DNA from 2 places in the Nesterenkonia suensis genome. Region 2 is predicted to be linked to the other one. Evidence: predicted binding sites of a transcription regulator. Region 2 holds the regulator's gene; the other holds the start of a gene.
The links. The regulator LexA, encoded in region 2, represses DNA repair genes until DNA is damaged. The targets are predictions, from matches to a motif close to TCGAACANNTGTTCGA.
Positions count from the first base shown of each region.

Region 1: ruvA (Holliday junction branch migration protein RuvA) is a predicted target of LexA. The motif match lies at 5,032-5,047, and genes of this name have one in related genera.

Region 1 is NZ_BAAGRN010000001.1:1,229,571-1,241,172, forward strand. It holds gene secF (protein translocase subunit SecF) at 1-518, opposite strand, end outside; gene secD (protein translocase subunit SecD) at 518-2,575, opposite strand; gene ACYVKI_RS05365 (preprotein translocase subunit YajC) at 2,701-3,048, opposite strand; gene ruvB (Holliday junction branch migration DNA helicase RuvB) at 3,208-4,281, opposite strand; gene ruvA (Holliday junction branch migration protein RuvA) at 4,278-4,907, opposite strand; gene ruvC (crossover junction endodeoxyribonuclease RuvC) at 5,075-5,770, opposite strand; gene ACYVKI_RS05385 (YebC/PmpR family DNA-binding transcriptional regulator) at 5,783-6,541, opposite strand; gene ACYVKI_RS05390 (M3 family metallopeptidase) at 6,683-8,839, shown strand; gene pgsA (phosphatidylinositol phosphate synthase) at 8,840-9,454, opposite strand; gene ACYVKI_RS05400 (HIT family protein) at 9,454-10,113, opposite strand; gene thrS (threonine--tRNA ligase) at 10,145-11,602, opposite strand, start outside.
Region 2 is NZ_BAAGRN010000001.1:741,385-752,986, reverse strand. It holds gene ACYVKI_RS03220 (FtsK/SpoIIIE domain-containing protein) at 1-479, shown strand, start outside; gene ACYVKI_RS03215 (PepSY domain-containing protein) at 551-1,210, shown strand; gene ACYVKI_RS03210 (PepSY domain-containing protein) at 1,293-1,943, shown strand; gene ACYVKI_RS03205 (MarR family winged helix-turn-helix transcriptional regulator) at 2,049-2,570, shown strand; gene ACYVKI_RS03200 (SseB family protein) at 2,642-3,589, opposite strand; gene priA (bifunctional 1-(5-phosphoribosyl)-5-((5-phosphoribosylamino)methylideneamino)imidazole-4-carboxamide isomerase/phosphoribosylanthranilate isomerase PriA) at 3,586-4,347, opposite strand; gene hisH (imidazole glycerol phosphate synthase subunit HisH) at 4,430-5,068, opposite strand; gene hisB (imidazoleglycerol-phosphate dehydratase HisB) at 5,068-5,685, opposite strand; gene ACYVKI_RS03180 (histidinol-phosphate transaminase) at 5,821-6,969, opposite strand; gene ACYVKI_RS03175 (LysM peptidoglycan-binding domain-containing protein) at 7,081-7,488, opposite strand; gene lexA (transcriptional repressor LexA) at 7,786-8,574, shown strand; gene ACYVKI_RS03165 (ATP-dependent DNA helicase) at 8,635-10,680, opposite strand; gene hflX (GTPase HflX) at 10,677-11,602, opposite strand, start outside.

The sequences.
Region 1 (11,602 bases), 490 kb from region 2:
AGGATCGCCGCCAGCGACATCTTCCACGTCCGGAAATAGACGGCCATGTAGAGCGCCACCAGGATGATGAAGATGATCAGTCCGAGCATCATCTGTTCGGAGACCTGCTCGCCCCAGGTGGGCCCGATGAAGGTCGAGGTCACCTGATCCGCGCTGACTCCATAGCCCTCCTGCAAGGCCTCGGCGACCTGAAGGGTCTCGTCATCGGTGAGCTGCTCGGTCTGCACCCGGACGGTGTTGGCCGCGATGTTGGTGACCGTCGCCTCCTGCGTGGAGAACTCGGCGACGGCCTCCTCACCGATGGCGATGTCGGTCTCCTCCGTCTGGGAGATCGTGAACTGGGAACCACCGGTGAACTCGATGCCGAGGTTGAACCCTCCCCGCACGAAGGGGATGGCGATGGAGATCAGCACGGCCAGGGCCGCCAGGATGAACCACAGGTTGGACTTCTGGATGAACGGGTAGGCCCGCTCACCGGTGTAGAGCTGGTTGCCGGCCTTGGCGACACCTGCTGCCATCAGCGGGCCTCCTCATCATTCTCGGGGGTCGACGGGGAGGCACTGTCGGCCTCCTCGCCGCGTGCGGACCGGCGGGCTCGTCGGGAACGGGCTCGACGCCGTTCGGCGATGGTCATGGAGGCCAGATCGGCGGCGTCCTCGTCATCAGGCGCCTCAGCCGGATCCTGGAGCTGCGTGGCGGCGGCCGTTCGGTCCCTCTGCTGGGAGGATTCCGCGTCCTGGCCGGACGACACGGTGGAGGACGTCGCCTGCCCTGGCCCCTGCCCTGACCTCTGCCCTGTCGCCTGCGGAGGCTCCGAGGAGGCCCGGGGCACCGTCTCGGTGTCCCCGGCCGCCTCCGCAGGGGATACGGCGCCGGTCGGTCCGCCATCGCTGGAGGACAGCTCCTGTCGAGCGAATCGTCCCGCCCCCCGATAGAGCACGTCCACCCCCAGCTCGGCGGCGGAGAGCCCGGAGAACTTCCGACCGGCGGCGAAGAACGTGCGCCGGGCCAGCAGCTGCATCACCGGGTGGGTGAAGAGGAAGACCAGGATCACGTCCAGGATCGCGGTCAGCCCCAGGGTGAAGGCGAAGCCCCGCACATTGCCCACAGCGACCATGTAGAGCACCACCGCGGCGATCACGTTCACCGCCTTGGAGGCCAGGATGGTGCGCCGGGCCCGGGCCCATCCGGCCTCCACCGCACCGGCCAGCGACCTGCCTTCGCGGAGCTCGTCCTTGACACGTTCGAAGTAGACGATGAACGAGTCTGCGGTGAGACCGATCGAGACGATCAGCCCCGCGATCCCGGCCAGCGACAGGCGATACCCGTCGGACCAGCCGAGCAACGCGATAGCCCACCAGGTGAGCAGCCCCACCACGGCCAACGAGGAGATCGTCACCAGCCCCAGCGCCCGGTACTGGAACAGCGCATAGCCAGCCACCAGGACGAGTCCGATGATGCCGGCCAGCAGGCCCATGCGCAGCTGGTCCTCACCGAGGGTCGCAGAGATCTGCTCCTCGGACTGGATCTCGAAGGTCACCGGCAGTGACCCATAGCGCAGCTGCTCGGACAGGTTCCGCGCCTCGTCCTCCGTGAAGTTGCCGGAGATCTCCGCCCGACCGTCCGAGATGGGAGCATTCATCCGGGGCGCCGAGATCACCCGGTTGTCCATCACGATGGCGAACTGGTTGCGGACGCCCTCGAGGCCGAAGAGGCGCGTGGAGGACTCGCGGAACTCCTCGGTGCCCTCACGGTCCAGCGTCAGGTTGACCACCCAGCGGCCGGTCTGATTGCCGGTCTGCGTCTGCTCCATGCCGAAGCTGGCGTCGGAGAGATGAGTTCCGGGCACTTCGACCGGGCCCAGCAGGTACTTCATCCCCGTGTCGGGCTCACAGGTGACCAACGGCTGGTCCGGATCCGCGGCTTCCCGCTCCTCGATGCTCACCTCACGGGTGCAGCGGAAGTTGGCGAAGTCAGCGGCGACCTCGGGGGTGATCCAGTTCAGGTCTGAGGGGTTCTCCGGCTCAGCGGTCGGCTCCTGGAAGTCCTCGGGCGCCGCGAGATCGTCGGCGGAGTCCTCCTCCTGGGCCTCAGCCTCCGCCCGGAGCTCCTCGGCCTCCTCCTCCGAGAGCCCCTCCTCCGCGAGCTCGTCCTCGATCAGCTGATCGACGTAGGTGGGATCCATCTCCGCCTGCAGCACCGGCCGGAACTCCATGTTCGCCGAGGCCTGGATGAGTTCACGGGTCTCCGCATCCGGACTCCCCGGCATGCCGACGACCACGTTCTCCGCTCCCTGGGTGGCGATCTCAGCCTCGGCAACTCCCGAGCCGTCGACACGCTGGCGGATGATCTCCACGGCCTGCTCCAGCTGTTCGTCATCCAGCTGCTCGTCTCCGTCGACATGCGGTGAGAGCACCATCTGTGTGCCGCCGGAGAGGTCGAGCGCCAGCAGGGGGGCCAACTGGGCACGGTCCTGGGACACTCCGTAGGCCAGCAGTCCGCCCATCCCGAGGATGAGCACCAACAGTCCGATCAGTGCCGCTCGTGCGCGGGACACCGGTGTGCTTGTCGCCATCAGGCTCTGGTCAACCTTCCGCTCGTCGGATGTCTCGAGCCCCGGCGCGCGGTCGCGCTGCCGATGCTCTCAGACGGCACAGCCCGCGCACCGGTCAGGTGGCGGGCTGTGCAGGGGTGCTCGGGTTAGCGGTCCTCGCGCTCTGTGGGCTCCTCGGAGGAGCCCTCTGCGGCGTCCTGAGCCGGGGCCTCAGCCGGGTCCTCGGGGGAGGTCGCCGGCGTCACCACGTGCTGGACCGCCGGCAGCTGGAAGTCGACACGGTCACCGCCGGAGAACTCGAGGGTGACGCGCTGGCGCTCCTCGTCACGGGTCACCACGGTGCCGACGACACCGCCTGCGGTGACCACCTCAGCACCCGGGACAGCGCCGCTGATGGCGGCGGACTGCGCATCGCGCATCTTCTTCCCACGCCGGAAAGTCATCACCATGAAGAGCGCGAGGATGGCGACCATGATCAGCAGAAAGGGGTCCATCAGAGGACACCTCCATCCGCCACGGCTGCCTGGTGCATTGCGAGGTTTCGAGGTTCGTTCACCGGTGGGGCCAATCTGTTCTCTCGGAGGGCAGGTCACGGCACGGGACCACACCACAGGGGCTGCGGACCGAACGGTGCCGTTCAACCGGACAGACTATCAGCTGTCCCCCTGCCGAGCGGTCGGTTCCGCCGCGCCGTCGGAGCGGGGACTGCTGCCGGCGGAGTCCGGAGGCTCCAGACCGAGGTGGCGCCAGGCCTCATCGGTGGCGATCCGCCCCCGAGGGGTGCGGGCCAGAAGCCCCTCCCGCACCAGATACGGTTCCGCGACCGTCTCCACCGTCTCGGTCTCCTCCCCCACCAGGATGGCCAAGGTGGACAGCCCGACCGGACCTCCCCGGAACTTGGTGCACAGGGCCCGCAGCACACCCCGATCGAGTCGGTCGAGACCTCGCCGATCGACCTCATAGGTGTCCAGGGCCTGCCCTGCGGCGTCACGGTCCACGACCGGGACCTGGTGTACCAGAGCCCAGTCGCGGACGCGACGCAGCAGCCGATTGGCGATGCGCGGCGTCCCTCGGGAGCGACCCGCAATCTCGGCGAAGCCCTCGTCGTCGACCTCGATGTCCAGCATCCCCGCGGAGCGCCGCAGCACCTGCTCCAACTCGCCGGCGGAGTAATACTCCAGCTGCCCGGTGAATCCGAAGCGGTCCCGCAGCGGTCCGGGCAGCAGGCCTGCCCGGGTGGTGGCTCCGACCAGGGTGAACGCGGGCAGCTCCAGCGGAATGGAGGTCGCCCCGGCGCCCTTGCCCACGATGATGTCGACTCGGAAGTCTTCCATCGCCATGTACAGCATCTCTTCCGCGGGACGAGACATCCGATGGATCTCGTCGATGAAGAGCACCTCACCCTCGGTGAGCGAGGACAGGATGGCCGCGAGGTCCCCGGCATGCTGGATGGCCGGTCCAGAGGTGATCCGCAGGGCGGCGTTCATCTCTGCCGCGATGATCATCGCCAAAGTGGTCTTGCCCAGGCCGGGTGGACCAGAGAGGAGCACATGGTCCGCGGCGGCCCCTCGGAGCCGAGAGGACTCCAGCACCAGCGACAGCTGCCCCCGGACGGTGGCCTGTCCGACGAAATCCTCCAGGGACTTCGGGCGCAGAGCGGCCTCGAGGACCTTCTCCTCGGCGGCAGGGGCTGTCCCCACCAGCTCGCGCGGATCCTCAGTGCTCATCGGCCGCTCCCGGCGGTGGTCGAGCCGAGCATCCGCAGCGTGTGGCGCAGCACAGCCGCGACCTCCGCCTCGGCCAGCTCCGGGGTCTCATTCAGGACCTGCTCCACCGCGGAGCGGGCGTCCTTCTCCGTCCAGCCCAGCGACGTCAGCGCATCCTGGACCTGGGCGCGCACCTCCTCAGCCCGGGTGGGGGCCTGCGGTGCAGGGTGGGCCGCCGGCTGATCGATGACGAGCTTGCCGGCAAGCTCCAGCAGGATCCGCTGGGCCGTCTTCTTGCCGATTCCCGGGACCTTCGTGAAGGCTGCCGTGTCCGAGTCGGTGATCGCCTGACGGACCTCAGTCGGAGTGTGCACGCTCAACACGGCCAGGGCCAGCCGAGGCCCGACACCAGAGATGCCCAGCAACGTCGTGAAGATCTCCCGCTCCCCCGCGTCGGCGAATCCGAAGAGCAGCGGTGCATCATCCTGCCGGGGCACGAACGAGGTCTGCAGCCTGGTCTCCTGGCCGAGACGGAGCTCCCCCAGCGTCTGCGGCGTCGCCGTGACCTCCAGACCGAAGCCGGAGACTTCGACGACGGCATGATCCAGTCCCACGTGGAGCACCTCGCCCCGGATCGAAGAGATCATCGTCCACCTGTCCTGTCTCGCATGGAGGCGGTCCTGCCGGTCAGTGCCGACCGAACCGTGGGGTGTCCCGGATCACCGCCCGGTCGTGCCATCCAGCCGCCTGGTGCTCCCGAGGACACCCCACTAGTACACATCTTCGAAGAAGACTACCGTGACCGTCGACGATCTCAGGGCCCGACGCGCCCGGATCGCCCACTGGAGGCCGCCCGGCGCTCCGCGTCCCGCCACGCACGCTGCGCCGCCGTCAGACCCGTCCCGCGGGTCTCCGCCGCCTTCTGCAGCGCTGTCCGGGCCCCCTGATGGGTCCGAGTCCCTGCCGCCATGTCATACCGGGTGCCGATGCCCGAACGCCACGCATGGCAGATCGCCACCGCATAGGCGTCTGTGGCGTCCACGGGCTTCGGCAAGGCCGGCAGCCCGAGGATGCGCTGGACCATGCGTGCGACCGCCGCCTTGTCGGCAGAGCCATCGTCAGTGACCGAGCCCTTGACCTCGGAGGGCGTGTGCCAGGCCACTGGTATGCCCCGGGCAGCGGCGGCGGCGATCACCACCCCGGAGGCCTGCGCGGTGCCGATCACCGTCGGCGCATTGTTCTGGGCGAAGACCCGCTCGATCGCCAGCACGTCAGGAGCGTAGACGTCGAGCAGTCGCTCGGCCGCGCGCTGGATCAGCAGGATCCGCTCCGCCAGGTGCTGGTCCGACCGGGTGCCGGTGACCTCCACATGCACCGAGGAGCCGGTGCGGTCCCGGTGCATCTCCACGATGGCGAAACCGCAGCGCGTCAGCCCCGGGTCGACCCCCATGATCCGCTGGGCCACCCGGGAATCGCCGGCCGTGCCGCCCACGGGCCTCGATGCCGCCATCGCCGGCCCGGATCAGCTCTCGGCGTCGAGCGCGGCCAGCGTCTCCGCACTGAGGTCGGCGTTGGTGTGGACGTTCTGCACATCGTCGAGATCCTCGAGCGCATCGTGGAGTTTGAGGAACTTCTTGGCGGCGTCCAGGTCGAGATCGACCTTGACGTCGGAGACGAACTCCACCTCGTCCGAGTCATAGGTGATGCCGGCGGCCTCCAGTCCCGTGACCACATCCTGCAGGTCCTGGGGCTCGGACTGCACCTCGAAGGAGTCCTCATGTTCGATGACCTCTTCGACGCCGGCCTCCAGGACCGCTGCCAGCACGTCGTCCTCCGTGAGCCCCTCCTTGGGAACTGTGACCACACCCTTGCGTTGGAACATGTAGGCCACACTTCCAGGGTCCGCCACTGTCCCGCCGGAGCGGGTCACCGCCACCCGCACTTCGGACGCCGCACGGTTGCGGTTGTCCGTGAGGCACTCGACGAGCAGCGCTGAGCCCTGCGGCCCCCGCACCTCATAGGTGATCTCCTCATACTCCACGGCGTCACCGGTCAGACCTGCTCCGCGCTTGATGGCCCGGTCGATGTTGTCATTGGGGACCGAGTTCTTCTTCGCCTTGGAGACCGCGAGGTCGAGGGCCGGGTTGCCCGCCGGGTCGGGGCCTCCGTTGCGCGCGGCGACCTCGATCTGCTTGATGTACCGGGCGTTGATCTTGGCACGCTTGGCGTCCACTGCCGCCTTGCGGTGCTTGGTGTTGGCCCATTTGGAGTGGCCGGCCATAGTTCTCCGTTCTCGTCTGTCAGGGTTCTCGTCCGTCTGGGTTCTCGCCTGCCAGGAATGCAGGGCAGCGCATGTCGAGGCGACATGCCACGCGTAGTCTGTCTATCAGCCTACCGTCGACACGTTCGGAAAGCAGACGCCATGACTCACTCGACCTCGGCCGCCTCCACCGCCGACCATCCTGCGCCGTCCATCTCGCCTGAGGCCGCTGTGGACCCCTTCGGTGCGGGCTTCCTGCTGGACCATCAGCATCCGGACATGCGGATGATCACCGACGAGGACTGGCTGCCTGCCTTCCGGGCCGCGATGGCCGAGCAACGCCATGACCTGGAACAGGTGACCGCCGACGACACCCCGGCGGACGTGGACAACACGCTGCGGGCGATCGGTCGTGCCGGGCTGCGCCTGCGCCGCATCCGCCGAGCGTTCTCCTGCCTGCTCTCCGCTGACGGTACCGAGGCTCTCCACCAGGTCCAGGCGGTGATCTCACCGGAGCTGGCCGCTCACCGTGACTGGATCCAGCTCCATCCCGGGCTGCATCGCCGCCTGCAGGCCCTGGCCGCCCGCGCGGACTCCGGCGCCACCACGCTCAACGCTGAACAGGCCCGGTTCCTCGAGCAGCTCCTCGTCGAGGCCCGCACCGCCGGCGCCGGCCTTGACGAGGCCTCCCAGGCCCGGCTGCGAGGCCTCAACCGCCGTCTCGCCGAGGAGGAGGCCGCCTACCAGCGGCTCCAACGCCGGGAGGCGGTCGAGGCCTCAGTGCTGGTGACCGCCCCGGCCGCTGTCTCCGCGATGAGTCCGCAGGACCGGTCTGCGGCCGCCGCCGCGGCCCGCGAAGCCGGCCACGACACCGGACATCTGCTGGGTCTGACCATGCCTGTCCAGCAGCCGCTGTCGGCCTCGCTGCCGGACCGGGCTCTTCGGCGGCGCCTCCACGAGGCATCGACCTCGCGCGGCACGCGGCCCGGCGAGGACGGCCGGACGACCCGGCAGATCGGTGCGCAGATCGCCGTGCTCCGCGCACGACGCGCCGAGATCCTGGGACACCGTCACCACCTGGACGCCGTGCTGCCGTTGCGCACGGCCACGGACCGTCAGGCCATCGAAGCGATGCTGCGTCCCGTGGTCCAAGGCGGGCTGCGACGCCTGGCCTCTGAGCTGACGACCGTCGAGGAGCATCTGCGCACCACCGGAAAGATCGACGACGAGCTCCGCCCATGGGACATCAGCTACGGGATGGCCTGCGTCGCTCGGTCGCGGAGCTGCCGGACCGAAGGCACCGCAGGATCGGCTGAAGGCGCACTGCCGCTGAAGACGGCGTTGTCCCGGGTCTTCTCTGCGGCCGGTCAGGTGTACGGGCTGCAGATGGTCGAACGTGCTGACCTGCCGTCGTTCGTCGAGGGGGCGCGTAGTTTCGAAGCCCGCGAGGACGACGGCACGGTGACAGGCATGGTCCTGCTCGACCTCTTCCGCCGCCCCACGAAGGCCGGCGGAGCCTGGATGAACTCCTTCTCCGTGGCCTCCGGGCTGACCGGCACCCGACCGGTGGTCATCGTCTGTCTGAACATCGCACGACCCTCCGACGGGGAGACCGCCTGGGTCACCCGCGCCGAGCAGCGCACGCTGTTCCATGAGTACGGCCACGCGCTGCACGGTCTGCTCGCCGAGACCGAGTTCGACGAGCTCTCGGGCACCGCCGTACCACGGGACGCCGTCGAATTCCCCTCACAGGTCAACGAAGTCTTCGCCGAACTCTGGCCGAGGGCCGAGGCCGAATCCCCGGAGGCCGACCCCCCGGACGCCGCTTCTGCAGAGTCCCCGACGCACGACCTCGGGGACGCACAGTGGTGGGGCCAAGGCCTGAAGACGGTCGAGCACGTCGCCGCCGTCGTGCTCGACCTGGCCTGGCACACGCTGAGCGCCGAGCAGGCAGAGGCGGCGGCCACCGATCCAGAGGCCTTCGAACGGCACGCTCTGGCTGCCTGGGGCCTCGACCATCCCCTGGTGCCGCCGCGCTACAGCACCGGCGGCTTCAAGCACATCTTCGCCGGTTCCGGATACGCCGCGGGATATTACTCCTACCTGTGGGCGGAGGTGCTCGCCGCCGACGCCGCCGAGTGGTTCCGTGGAACCATGGGAGATGCCCCGGCCCTGGCACGGGCCGGTCGGCGCTTCCGCCGCGAGCTGCTCAGCAGGGGAAACACCCGTGACATCCAGGAGTCCTTCCGCCGGGCAGTCGGTCACGACCCGTCCATCACCCCGATGCTGCGCGCCCGGGGAATGGACACGCCCACATGATCACCGACTCTGCCGATGGGCCTGACGCCGGACGCTGACCATGCGCTGGCCCACTGTCACCGCCGAGGCCGCGGCCAGCAGGGTGAGCACGCCCAGCAGCACCCCCGGGTGGAGCCCCAGTCCGGTGAACCCGGTGAACACCAGAGTCGCCACCATCCGCTCCGGCCGCTCGGCGACGCCGACGTCGGCGGTGTAGCCCAGCGCCTCGGCCTTCGCCCGGACGTAGGAGACCAGGCCCCCGAGCAGGAGGCAGGCCGCGGCCGCCACTCCGATCCACGGGTGATCGCCGCCGGTGAAGAACCAGACCAGCAGACCGAGGAACACCGCCCCGTCCTGGACCCGGTCCAGGGTCGAATCCAGGAAACCTCCCAGGGGTGAGGTCTTCCCGGTGGAACGGGCCATGAGCCCGTCGATGAGGTCGGAGAAGACGAACAGGGTGATGAAGACCGTGCCCCAGAACAGCTCACCCAAGGGGTAGAAGATCAGGGCGCCGAGGCTGACTCCGAGGGTCCCGACGACGGTGACGGCGTTCGGAGTGACCCCCATCCGAATCAGCAGGCGGGCGATCGGGGTGAACAGGGCGGCGAAGAAGGTGCGTGCGTAACGATTGAGCATCAGGCCTCGCCCTCGCCCGCACAGGACTCGGCCCCCCGGGTCGCATCCTGCCGCCCGACGCTCGGGCTGTCCGTCGTGTCATCCGCCTGATCATCGGTGAACCTGCGGGCGGCCTCGTCCCAGGCGGCGTGCAGCAACCGGTGGGTCTCTCCCAGCGTCTGAGCCATGTTCTTGGTCTGCGCGATGATGGGCAGGAAGTTGCCGTCTCCACCCCAGCGGGGCACCACATGCTGGTGCAGATGCGCGGAGATGCCCGCGCCGCCGGCCTTGCCCTGGTTCAGCCCCAGATTGAACCCCTCGGGAGCGGCCACGGCGCGCAGCGCCGCCATCGCAACCTGGGAGAGGCGCATGAACTCCTGCGACTCCTTCAGGGTGAGATCCGTGAGATCCGGAACATGCCGATAGGGGCACACCAGCAGATGGCCCGGATTGTACGGATAGAGATTGAGCAGCACGTAGCAGTGGTCGCCCCGGTGGACGATCAGCGACTCCTCGTCCGATCGTGCCGGACCGGCGCAGAAAGGACAGTCGTCGACGCCGGAGACCTGGTCCTGGCCGCGCTGCATGTAGGCGATGCGATGCGGATTCCAGAGCCTCTGGAACGCATCAGGCACGCCGGCGAGGGTGAAGTCGTCCTGCTGAGCACCGGCGTCGCCCATGAAGTCGCGCTCCCGATCCACCACGAGGGGCTCAGACCTGACGGTCCTCGATGGCCTTCAGGATCCGCGTCACGGCCTCCTCGACGGGGACCTGATTGTCCTGGCTGCCGTCACGGAAGCGGAAGGACACCGCGCCGGCCTCGGCGTCCTCACCTCCGGCGATGAGCACGAACGGGATCTTGTCCTTCGAGGCGGTGCGGATCTTCTTCGGGAACCGATCGGTGCCATCCTCCAGCTCCGCACGCACCCCAGCGGCCTTCAGTCGGTCGATGACCTCACCGAGGTAGTCGTTGAACGGCTCGGCCACCGGGATGCCTCGCACCTGCACAGGAGCCAGCCAGGCCGGGAAGGCTCCGGCGTAGTGCTCCAACAGGATCGCGAAGAACCGCTCGATCGATCCGAAGAGGGCCCGGTGAATCATGATCGGGCGCTGACGGGTTCCGTCCTCGGCGGCATACTCCAGGCCGAAGCGCTCCGGCAGATTCGGGTCGACCTGCACCGTGGAGAGCTGCCACTGCCGCCCGATGGCGTCGGTGACCTTCAGATCGATCTTCGGCCCGTAGAACGCGGCCTCGCCCGGGATCTCGGTGAGCTTCAGCCCGGAGTTCACCGCCACGTTGCGCAGCGCCTGGGTCGCATCCTCCCAGAACTGGTCGGATCCGACCCACTTGTCCTTCTCCTCGTCGCGCATGGAGAGCTCCAGCTCGAACTGCTCCAGGCCGAAGTCCCGCAGCAGCGAGACCACGAACTCGACGACCTTGGTGATCTCCTCCTCCAGCTGGTCCTGCCGCACGAACAGGTGCGCGTCGTCCTGGGTGAAACCGCGCACACGGGTGAGCCCATGCAGGGCCCCGGAGCGCTCGTTGCGGTAGACGGTCCCGTTCTCCGCCAGCCTTAGCGGCAGCTCCCGATAGCTGCGCCCCCGCTCCTTGTAGATGAGGATGTGCATGGGGCAGTTCATGGGCTTCAGGAAGTAGTCCTGACCCTGCTTGGTGATGTTGCCCTCGTCGTCGCGCTCCTCGTCCATGTGGATGGCAGGCCACATGTCGTCCTGGTAGTTGGCCAGGTGCCCGGAGGTCGCGAACAGATCCGCCTTGGAGATGTGCGGCGTGTAGACATAGGTGTACCCGGACTCCAGGTGGCGCGCACGGGCGTGCTGCTCCATGATCCCGCGCACCAGCCCGCCCTTGGGGTGCCAGACGGAGAGACCGGAGCCGATCTCCTCGGGGAAGCTGAACAGGTCCAGCTCGCGGCCGAGCCGTCGGTGGTCGCGCCGCTCGGCCTCGGCCAGGCGGTCCTGATAGTCCTTCAGATCATCCTTGGTGGGCCACGCAGTGCCGTAGAGACGCTGCAGCTGCGGGTTCGTCTCCTTGCCCCGCCAATAGGCCCCGGCCGCACGCATGACTGCATACCCGTTGGCGATCAGCTTGGTGTTCGGCAGGTGGGGGCCGCGGCAGAGGTCGGCCCAGACCCGCTGACCCTTGCGGTC
Region 2 (11,602 bases):
TCGGGGTGGAGCAGTTCACCCGGCGACCGGTGGCGTGGGACGATGCCGCGGTCACGCTGATCCTCGGCGCCGCGGGCACGGGACGGTCCAACTGCCTGGAGGTGCTGGCCCAGCAGCTCGACGACGCCGTGCTGCTGAGCTCGGCGACGGCCTGGTCCGACGGTCCAGGAGCACAGACGGTGCTGCTGGACGACGCGGACCGACTGGGGCCCGAGAAACACCGGATCATCGACCAGTGGATCCAGTCGGGGACGCGGGTGGTCGGCACGGCGCAGCCCAGCAGCGCGCTGTACTCGCAGATCCCCTGGTCACACCACGCACGGTCCTCCCCTGCGAATATGCTGCTGAGCCCCCTCCACCGGTCTCAGGCGGACTTCTTCGCGGTGAACGTCCCGGTGCTCCCGCGCCCCATCCCCGGCCGGGCCGTCCACCTGCGACCGGAAGGTCCCCGGATGGTCCAGTGGGCCCTTTCGGGCTGAACCGCCTGATCGGTGGAGCTGGTGAGCAGACGTCCAGGATCCATGAAGGTCGCGACGATAGAGATGGAGTCATGCGCAGTACATCCCGCAGCTCTGCCGCCCTGGTCGCGATCGCCGTCTCGGCGAGTCTGCTGGCCGGCTGCGGCTCCCCTGACGACACTCCCGACCCGCCCGAGGCGGCCGACGAGGAGGGCACCCTCGCTCCCTCGCACGAACCCTCGGCGGAGCATCCCCACGACGTCGATGACATCGACTTCACCCTCGACGTGGCGCTTCAGGCGGTCAACACCGCGGTGGATGCGGAGGAGGGCAAAGCAGTCGCCTTCGACAAGACCGGTGCGGATGAGCGTGGCATGAGCGTCGAGGTCCTGGTCGGCGGAGAGGAGATCCGCATCGTCGTCACCGATCCGGAGGGCACCGCTGAGTCCGAGACCCACGACGGCGGTGCGGCAGACGAGGACCTGCAGGCTCGGGCCGCCGAGGCCGACGTCCCCCTGCTGCGCGCCATGCAGATCGCCCGCACCGAATCCTCGGGTCTGGTCCTCAGCGCCCAGCTGGAGGACCGTGACGGGGAGCTCATCGTCTGGAGCATCACGGTGGAAGGTCCGGACTCCGAGAACACCGTGATCATCGACGCACGCAACGGCGCCATCGTGCCGGAGGGACCCAGCCCCGTGGAGGAGAACAACATCGGCGGCGACCCCGACACCATGGACGACGACACCGACTGACGAGCCCGACTGACGAGCCCGGGTCGTGGTGTGCGCGACCCGCTCCCGCATCCACCGGAGCACATCCCTGAAGGAGATCAGCATGCCCCTGCCCATGACCCCGACCTCCCGGCTGCTCGCCCCCAGGACGGTCACCGGAGCGTCCGTGGCGACGCTGATGGCGCTGTCGCTGACCGCCTGCGGACCGGATGACCCTGCCGAGGAGGGGGAGGACACGACGGTGACGATCGGCGAAGACAGCGACGCCGGGGACGACACTGCTGAGGACACCACTCAGGACGGCTCTGACGACGGCACTGACGACGCAGCGTCCTCAGACTCCGCCGACGCTGACCACCCGGCCTATGGTGGGCTCGACACCGTCCAGGCCGAGCACCCCGACGGGGTGGTCTTCGCGGTGGAAGCCGACGACGGCCTCTACGAGTGGCACGTTCTCGTCGAGGGAGTGGAGCGCGAGGTCCACACGGACCAGGCGACCGGGGAGATCGTCCATACCGAGGACGACGACGCCCCGGACGGTGACGACCTGCGGGAGATCGAGGCGATCCAGGTCGACTTCGCCGAGGCTCTGCGAGCCGCCGAGGAGCACGCCGATGACGCCTCCGGGGTCTTCATCGACGAGGCCGAACTCGACACCGAGGACGGCGTCGTCGTCTGGGAGATCGAGCTCGACAATGGCCACGACCTCATGGTGGACGTCACCTCGGCCGAGGTCCTCGACGTGGACGACTGAGGCCGTCGTCGGGCGGGCATCGCGACATCCTGGTGTCCCCTCGGGTGCCGTAGACTGAGCGGACTCGCATCACCCGCACGACCGACGCACGCAGGAGGTGGCCGCGTGACCGCCGTCGAAGGCCACAGCGCCCCAGGGAACTCTACGGAGGCCCGTCCCCCGGCCCGGGACCTCACCGGGTCCTCTCCGAAGGCACGCGCCTGGCGCACGTTCGTGGAGACCGCTGCGACCATCAATGTGAAGATGGAGAAGCGCCTTCACGCCACCACAGGTCTGCGCCTCGCCGACTACAACCTGCTGCTGGTCCTGTCCGAGGCGGAGGGAAACCAGCTGCGCATGGGTGAGCTCGCCGAGCGGATGATCTTCTCTCCGTCCCGGCTGTCCTACCAGGCCAAGTCGTTGCAGGCCCGGGGCCTCATCACCCGGTGCGCCGATCCTTCCGACCGCCGCGGAATGACTGCGGCTCTCACCGATGAGGGTCGACGGATCTTCCAGGAAGCCTCCCAGGTCCACGCCCAGCACATCCGGCAGATATTCCACGACTCCGTCGACGACGCCGAGGCCGCCTCGCTGCAACAGATCTGCCATCAGTTGCTGGCGACCGCCAGGGAGACCGAACTGCGGTGACGCCCTGACCCTGACGATCCGCGCGATGTCACCGAGAGCGGACAGTGCCGCCGGTGCCGCCGCCTGAGCCGTCAGCCGGATTCGCGGGCGAGCACGACCTCCACCGAGTCGGCGCGCTCGGCCAGCACCTCCAGGTGCTCCAGGGACGCCTGCACACTGGCCAGCGCCAGGCGCGCGTCGACCGCATCCAGTCCGGGCTCGAGCACCACACCGATGCTCAGCTCCGGGCCGCTTCCACCACCGGAGACCGGGTCACCAGAGGCGGTCACCGTGCCCACGCCCTTCCCCGGTGCCATGACCAGACGGGTCACTCCGAGACACTGCCCCACGATCCCTTCCAACGCGGAAGCGACCTGCGGGCACTGGTACGACGGTGTCCACGGTGCACCCTGGGCGAGAGCCACCACGGCCGGGCGGCGCAGCACGAAGGTCAGCTCAGCTCCGGGATCCACCACGACCAGCTCGGCGCTCTCCCCGAGCGCGGCGAGCATGACCCGTTCGGCCTCGGCGGCCACCGGACGCGCCTCAGGATGCCAGGCGGTCAGCGCCTCCACCGAGGTGAAGGCCGGCATCGTGGAGCGCCCGGAGGCCGAGGTGATGCTCACCAGCGCGATGTCAGCTTCCTTGTCCCCGGCCGGGGCGCCGTCGTGGGCCTGCCCCTGATCCGCGACCGTGGCGATCACCGGGACGAACAACCGTTCGCCCCGCAACGCATTGACGAACCCGGCCTCGTCCAGTGCGCCATCGAGCAGCCCGTCGCGCGCCGCGGCGACCTGTCGGGTGATCCGGCCGTCGTCACCGTCGAAGGTGTGCAGCGGGTTCCCGTCCCCGGAGAGGTCCCGCCCGTCCCAGGGAATCCCGGCGGAGTCCCCGGCCCGGCCGTCAGCGGTACTCGACTGGCGGGCCAGCAGGTTCGCAATGTGCGCGGGCAGCGCACGGCCCGAGGTCTCAGCGGCGCCGTCCCGGGACGCGGAGTGGCCCCGCTGGCTCTGGTGGTGCTCGCCCTGGTGGTGCGTCATGCCGAGGCGGAGGCCGCCTTCAGCGCCTCGGGGAAGGTGAATCGTCCGGCATAGAGCGCCTTGCCCATGATTGCGCCCTCCACACCGTGGGAGACCATCTGCGCCAGCGCCGAGACATCCTCGACGGAGGAGATCCCGCCGGAGGCCACCACCGGCTTGGCCGTGCGGCGGCAGACCTCAGCGAGCAGCTCGGTGTTCGGGCCGCGCAGCGTGCCGTCCTTGGTGACATCGGTGACCACATACCGTGGGCAGCCGGCCTCCTCCAGCCGCTCCAGCACCTCCCACAGGTTCCCGCCCTCCTGCGTCCAGCCGCGCGCCGCCAGGGTCTCGCCCCGGACGTCGAGCCCCACTGCGATGGCCTCGCCATGGCGCTCGATGGCTCGAGCCGTCCACTCCGGGTCCTCCAGCGCGGCCGTGCCCAGGTTGACCCGGGTGGCCCCGAACTCGAGGGCCCGGTCGAGGGACTCATCGTCACGGATGCCGCCGGAGAGTTCGATCCTGATGTCGAGCTCCCGCACCACGCGGGCCAGGACATCGCGGTTGTGCCCGCGGCCGAAGGCCGCATCCAGGTCCACCAGGTGGATCCACTCTGCTCCCTGCTGCTGCCAGGTCAGTGCGGCCTCCAGCGGGTCGCCGTAGCCGGTCTCGGAGCCCGCCTCCCCCTGGACCAGGCGGACGGCTTGACCGTCAGCGACGTCGACGGCGGGCAGCAGCTCCAGGGCGGGCACTGTGGCGGTCTCGGGGGCGTTCTCGGCCATGGCGTCGGGTCTCTCTTCCTGCGGCGATGTTCCTGCGGGTGGTGGGGTATCAGGGCCGGATCGGTGCTGGCCGGCCTGACGTTCAGAGGCTCTCGATCCAGTTCTTCAGCAGCTGCATGCCGGCATCACCGGACTTCTCCGGGTGGAACTGGGTCGCCGCCAGCGGACCGTTCTCCACGGCGGCGATGAAGTCCGCACCGTGGTGGGACCAGGTGACCTTCGGGGCGACCATGGAGTCGACCGTCTGATCGAAGTCCCACTGCTGGACGGCGTAGGAGTGTACGAAGTAGAAGCGCTCGTCTGCGAGCCCGTCGAAGAGCACAGATCCTTCCGCGGCGCGGACGGTGTTCCAGCCCATGTGCGGGACCACGACGTCCTCCGGGAGGGCGGTCACCTCCCCGGGCCACTCCCCCATCCCGTCGGCGGCGATGCCATGCTCGACACCGCGCTCGAACAGGATCTGGTGCCCCACACAGATGCCCAGCACAGGGCGCCCGCCGGCGACCCGACGCCCGATCCAGCGCGGAGCGTCGATCTCCTTCAACGCATCCATCACCGCGGCGAAGGCGCCCACGCCCGGAACCACGAGGCCGTCGGCGGCGAGGACCTGCTGGGGCTCCCGGGTGAGGGTCGCCTGGGCGCCGACGCGCTCCAGGGCACGGACCGCCGAGTGGACGTTGCCGGAGCCATAGTCGAGGACGACGACCTCGGGCTTCGCCATCACAGCGCTCCCTTGGTCGAGGGGATGCCTTCCACCCGCGGGTCGGACTCCACGGCCGCCCGCAGGGCACGGGCGAAGGCCTTGAACTGCGCTTCCACGATGTGGTGCGGGTCGCGGCCAGCCATGACGCGCATGTGCAGGCAGATTCCGGCGTGGTAGGTGATCGCTTCGAAGGCGTGCCGGGTCATCGACCCGGTGAAGTGCCCTCCGATGAGGTGGTACTGCTGGCCCTCAGGCTCGCCGCTGTGCACCAGGTAGGGGCGCCCCGAGACGTCGACGACCGCCTGGGCCAGGGCCTCGTCCAGCGGAACCGTGGCTTCGCCGAAGCGGCGGATTCCCGCCTTGTCCCCCAGGGCGGTGCGCAGCACCTCGCCGAGGACGATGGCGGTGTCCTCCACTGTGTGGTGGACGTCGATGTGGGTGTCCCCGGTGGCCTCGATCTGCAGGTCGATCAGGGCGTGCTTCGACAACGCGGTGAGCATGTGGTCGAAGAACGGCACGCCGGTGGAGATCTCCGAGGTGCCGGTTCCGTCGAGATCCATGCGCACGCGCACACTCGACTCGGAGGTGACTCGTTCCATCTGGGCCGTGCGGCCCGAGATCAGTTCTGCTCCCATGGCTCCTGCTCGTGGGTACGGGGGTGGGGTCTGATGACGCCGCCTCCAGTCTACGCATCACCGCAGACGGGGTCCGCGGCGTCGGCGGCGGTCTCAGCCGCTGGACAGAGGTGCGGCCGTCACCGGTCCGCCGAGTCAGCGGCCCAGGTGTCGTCCCAGGGCCTCGAGGAATGCGGTGGTCTCCTCCTCGGTGCCGGCGGTCACCCGCAGGTGGCCGGGGATCCCGATGTCTCGGATGAGCACTCCGGTGTCGAGCAGATGCTGCCAGGCCGCCTTCTCGTCCTGCAGACCGCCGAAGAAGACGAAGTTCGCGTCGGACGGCGCGGGAGTGAGGCCGAACGCGGTGAGGGCCTCCACGATGCGGTCCCGCTGACCCTTGATGCGCTCCACATTGGCCATCAGCGTCTCGCTGTGATCCAGTGCGGCCTCCGCAGTCGCCTGAGTGACCGCGGAGAGGTGATACGGCAGCCGCACCAGACGCAGCGCATCGGTCACCTCCTCGGCGGCGGCCAGGTAGCCCAGCCGTCCGCCGGCCAACGCGAACGCCTTGCTCATGGTCCGCGAGACGATCAGCCGCTCCCGCCCGTCCAGCAGCTCCAGCGCCGACGGGGTGCCGTTCTGCCGGAACTCCCCGTAGGCCTCATCGACGACGACCATGGTGTCCCCTTCGAGGGCCGCCTCATAGGCGGCCTCGACGACGTCGAGACCCAGCGCAGTGCCGGTGGGGTTGTTCGGGGAGCAGAGGATCACCACATCGGGACGGTGGGTGCGGATCTGACCGGCCACGTCCTCGGGGCTCTGCGTGAAGTCCTCCGCCCGGGTGCCGGCGATGTACTCGCTGTAGGTCCCGCGGGCATAGAGGGGATACATCGAATAGGTCGGCGGGAACGCCATCACGGAACGCCCTGGACCGGCGAAGGCCTGCAGGATGTGCTGCATGATCTCATTCGACCCGTTGGCGGCCCAGATGTTCTCGGCGCTGAGCCCGTGCCCCAGGTAGTCGGCGAGCTTCTCCCGCAGCCGGGTGAACTCGCGGTCCGGATACCGGTTCAGGGACTGCGCGGCGGCGCGGACCTCTGCGGTGATCGCATCCACGACGTCGGCGGGCACGCCATAGGTGGTCTCGTTGACGTTGAGCATCGCCGACACGGTCAACTGAGGCGCCCCATAGGGTTCCTGCCCCCGCAACTCGTCACGCAGCGGAAGCCGCGCCAGGCGTTCGGATCGGCTGGGGGTCGCCGTCGACGGCGTCGCGCCGCCTGCCCCGTTCTGCTGAGAAGTCACTCGGCCATCCTACTCGCGGCGCTGGGACCCGAGTCAGCATCTTCCGCGATCTTGACGTCTCGCGTCATGGTGGATCGCCCTCTCTGCGCGTCCGCTCCGGGATGCTGGTGGTCAGTCCACCACCGGGACATCGAGAGTCTGCCCCGGGTGCAGCTCCGAGGAGGAGAGATCGTTCAGTTCGGCGATCCGCGTGATCAGCACCTGGATGTCCTCTTCGGAGTCCACACGGGACGCCACGCTCCACAGCGTGTCCCCGGGGGTGACGGTCACCTCGATCGCCTCGACCCCGAGGGCCTCCTGGCCGGAGGCCTGAGCCAGGTTCGTGAAGCTGCCCACCAGCAGGGCGAGGCCGACCAAGGCTGCCGCCAGCAGCACCAGTGCCGGCAGCCCGACGAACAGCAGCCGCCCCCGGCGGGTCAGCGTCACTGTCGTGCCCTGCCCGGCAGGCGCGGAGTGCCCGGCGTCGCCAGGAGACGCAGTGGACCGACTGCTGGTGAAGGAGGCGTGCGAGGGACGCATGGGAAAAGACCTCTCTCGTGCTGGCTGCCGAATCGAAGACTGTTCGAATCTGTGTTCTATTTCTAGCACACTCGTTCGACATGAGGCCAGACATGCGCTCGAATATGCTGGCTTGGCAACCTGTGGTCCCGTAGCCTGAAGCACATGTTCGAACCCAGTTTCGGATGCGATGTTCGATCGGGTCTCCATGCCTCAGAGTCCATCAGGATCCTCTGACATGGACAGTCCCGCATCGGGTGTCTCAGAGCCGAGCCAGGCGGCGGACAAGTCCAGACCCTGCACAGAGAGGCGTGAGTGATGGCCGTGGAGAAGCGACCAGCCGAGGAGACCGGAGCCGCCCAGCGGACGCAGGAGGAGGCTCCCCGCCTGACGGATCGGCAGCGCAGCATCGTCGATGTGATCCAGCAGTCCCTGGCCGAGCGCAGCTACCCGCCGTCGATGCGCGAGATCGGCGACGCCTGCGGACTCGCCTCGCTGTCCTCGGTGACTCACCAGCTGGCTCGCCTGCAGCAGATGGGCTATCTGCGCCGTGTGCCGGGCAAGCCTCGTGCCATGGAGGTCATCCGGGACTCAGCAGGCCGCCTGCTGGCCCCGGACTCCGAGGTGGCGCCGGAGCAGGCCGCCGCACGCTCGGACGAGACGACGGCGCGCCCCCAGGGGGCCGACAGCGCCGTGGTGGATCTGGATGCCTACCGAGAGCAGAACGACAGCCGCACCACCGACATCCCGGTGGTCGGACGCATCGCGGCCGGCGGCCCCATCCTGGCCGAGCAGCATGTGGAGGACGTCATGCCGCTGCCGCGTCAGCTCACCGGCGAAGGCGAGCTGTTCATGCTCCAGGTCCGGGGAGACTCGATGATCGAGGCCGGAATCTTCGAGGACGACTGGGTCGTGGTCCGTCGGCAGCAGACCGCGGAGAACGGGGACATCGTCGCCGCGCTGCTCGACGACGAGGCGACGGTGAAGACCCTTCGCCGACGGGACGGTCACCAGTGGCTGCTGCCGCAGAACCGCAGCTACGAACCGATTCTGGGGGACGAGGCCACCATCATGGGCAAGGTCGTCACGGTGCTGCGCAGCCTCTGACCCGCACGCAGCTCTCAGCGCCGGACATCACGGACGTCACGACCTGGAGCGGGTGGCGACTCACCTGTCTCCGGTGTGCTGATCCGCCAGTCGGCGCAGGGCCCCGCGCGCGATGTCGCCGCTGACCGTCGGCCAGAAGTCCGGCATCGACTTCTTCAGGAACCCTCCGTAGCGGGCGGTCGCCAGCCGGGAGTCCAGAATGGCCAGCACTCCCCTGTCGTCGGCGCTGCGGATCAGCCGTCCCGCCCCCTGGGCCAGTCGCGTCGCCGCATGGGTCGCCGCCACCTGCATGAAGCCGTTGCCGCCGTTGCGCGCCACCTCCTGGGTGCGTGCGCTCATCAGCGGATCATCGGGACGGGGGAAGGGGATCCTGTCGATGGCCACCATCCGGCATGACCGGCCGGGGACGTCGACGCCCTGCCACAGGCTCATCGTGCCGAACAGGCAGGACTCCTCGTCCTCGGCGAACTCGCGCACCAGAGCGGACATCGTCGCGTCACCCTGGCACAGGATCGGCACATCCAACCGACCACGCAGGTCCTCCGCGGCCTCCTCGGCGGCGCGCCGTGAGGAGAACAGGGCCAATGTGGCCCCCCGTGAGGCCTCGATGAGCTCAGCCAGCTCGTCACGCTGCTGCTCGGCGGTCTTCAGCGACGGCGCGGGCAGATGCTTCGCCACGTAGAGCACCCCCTGCTTCGGGTACTCGAAGGGGCTGCCGACGTCGACGGCGTCCCAGGAGGGGGCCTTCTCCCCGCCCAGTCCGAGCGCTCCGGCCACCGGCTCGAAGCTGTCTCCGATCGTCAGCGTCGCCGAGGTCAGCACCACCGTCCTGTCGCCGAACAGCCCGTCCCGCAGCCGACCCGCCACCGAGGTGGGCGCCACATGCAGGATCGGGGGTTCGGTGATGTCGGCCTCCCGGTAGCCGACGCCAGGGGTGAAGCTGCCGGGACGGGTGAGCCAGATGACGTCAGGTGTCTCCGCGGACTGCAGCATCCGCTCCGCAGTCTCCTGGACCGCCTGCACTCGGGCCCGGGCGGTGGCGCGCCCGGTGTCCCCCTCGGACTCACCGGATGGCTTGCTGTCCGACAGGGCGGTGCGGGCCGCATTGCGGGTGATCTCCAGAGCCTGGGTCTGCTGCGGGTCCGGCCCCCGGGTGAGCAGCCCGGACTCCTTCGCATGGAAGGCCGCGTCGACCGCGATGGCGGCCGCCTGCAGGTCCTCGCCGCTGAGGCTCGTGTGGCGGCGCAGCGAGCTGGCCGCCGTCTGAATCATCTGCACTGACAGCTGGGCCGTCACCGCCGAAGTCACGCGGTCGGCCAGCTCGTGGGCCTCATCGATGATGACCGCGTCGTGCTCAGGCAGCACCTGCAGACCTTCGAAGGCATCGATGGCCAGCATCGCGTGGTTGGTGACCACCAGGTCAGCGTCCTGTGCCCGCTCACGGGCCAGCTCGGAGAAGCATTCGGTGGCCATCGGACACTTCCGCGGTCCGATGCAGTCCACGGCGTTGACCGAGACCTGACGCCACGCTCGGTCCGAGACGCCCTCCGGCAGGTCGTCCCGATCACCGGTCTCGGTCTCTTCGGCCCACTCCCGCAGCCGGACGATCTCCCGGCCGAGCCGGGAGCCCGGTTCCGGTGCGGACTCCCCTACAGGCTCCTCACCGAAGGAGAACAGCGCCTGCTCCTCATCCTCCTGGGGGAAGCCTCCGTCGAGCTTGTGCTTGCAGAGGTAGTTCGCCCGGCCTTTGACCAGCGCGATGCTGACCTCATCCTCCAGCTCCCCGTCCAGATGCGTCAGCAGCCGGGGAAGATCGCGCCCCATGATCTGGGCCTGCAGGGCCAGCGTCGCGGTGGAGATCAGCACCGGACGTTCGCTGTCCAGGGCGTGCACCACGGCGGGGACCAGATAGGCCAGCGATTTGCCGGTCCCGGTGCCCGCCTGCACCAACAGGTGCCGCCGACGACGCAGGGCGTGGTCCACATGGCGTGCCATGTCCATCTGGCCCTCCCGGTGCACCCCTCCCATGGCGGTGACGGCATGGTCGAGGAGCTCAGTGGACCGCAGATGCCCGGTGGACCGGGTGGTCGGCGCCTGCGGACTCATGCGGCGCCCGGCTCGTCCGTGAGGACGTGCTCCTGCAGCTCGGCGGCGAGGTCCGGACGGACTCGCACACTCATCCGCGTGCCCTCGGCCAGGTACTCGGTGCTGAGGATCTCGGCGTCTGCACCGTGCAGCCGAGAGACCACGTCTCCGTCGGAGTAGGGGATCAGCAGCTCCAGGCTCACATTCGGGCGCGGGATCGACTCGCTGATCAGCTCGCGCAGCTCGTCGATGCCCTGACCGGTGTGGGCCGAGACCAGGACAGTGCGCGGCTCCCGGCGCCGGATCCGCTCGACGACGACGTCGTCGGCCATGTCAGCCTTGTTCAGCACGATGATCTCCGGGACCTCGTGGGCGTCGACCTCCGCCAGCACCGTGCGCACGGCGCTGATCTGCCCCTCCGGCTCCGGGTGAGAGGCGTCCACCACGTGAAGGATCAGGTCCGCATCGGCGACCTCCTCCAAGGTGGAGCGGAACGCCTCCACCAGCTGGGTGGGCAGCTGCCGCACGAAGCCGACGGTGTCCGAGAGCGTATAGCCGATCCCATCGGGTGTGGACGCCTTGCGCACTGTGGGATCCAGGGTCGCGAACAGCGCGTTCTCCACCATCACCCCGGCGTCGGTCAGCCGATTGAGCAGCGAGGACTTCCCGGCGTTGGTGTAGCCGGCGATCGCGACCGACGGCACGGCGTGGCGCTTGCGGTTGGCGCGCTTGGCCTCACGGGCCGGCTTCATTCCGGCGATCTGCCGACGCAGCTTCGCCATCCGGGTGTTGATGCGTCGACGATCCAGCTCGATCTTCGTCTCACCCGGTCCGCGGGAGCCCATTCCGGCGCCGGCGCCGCCGACCTGCCCACCGGCCTGGCGGGACATCGACTCACCCCAGCCGCGGAGCCGCGGCAGCAGATACTCGAGCTGAGCGAGCT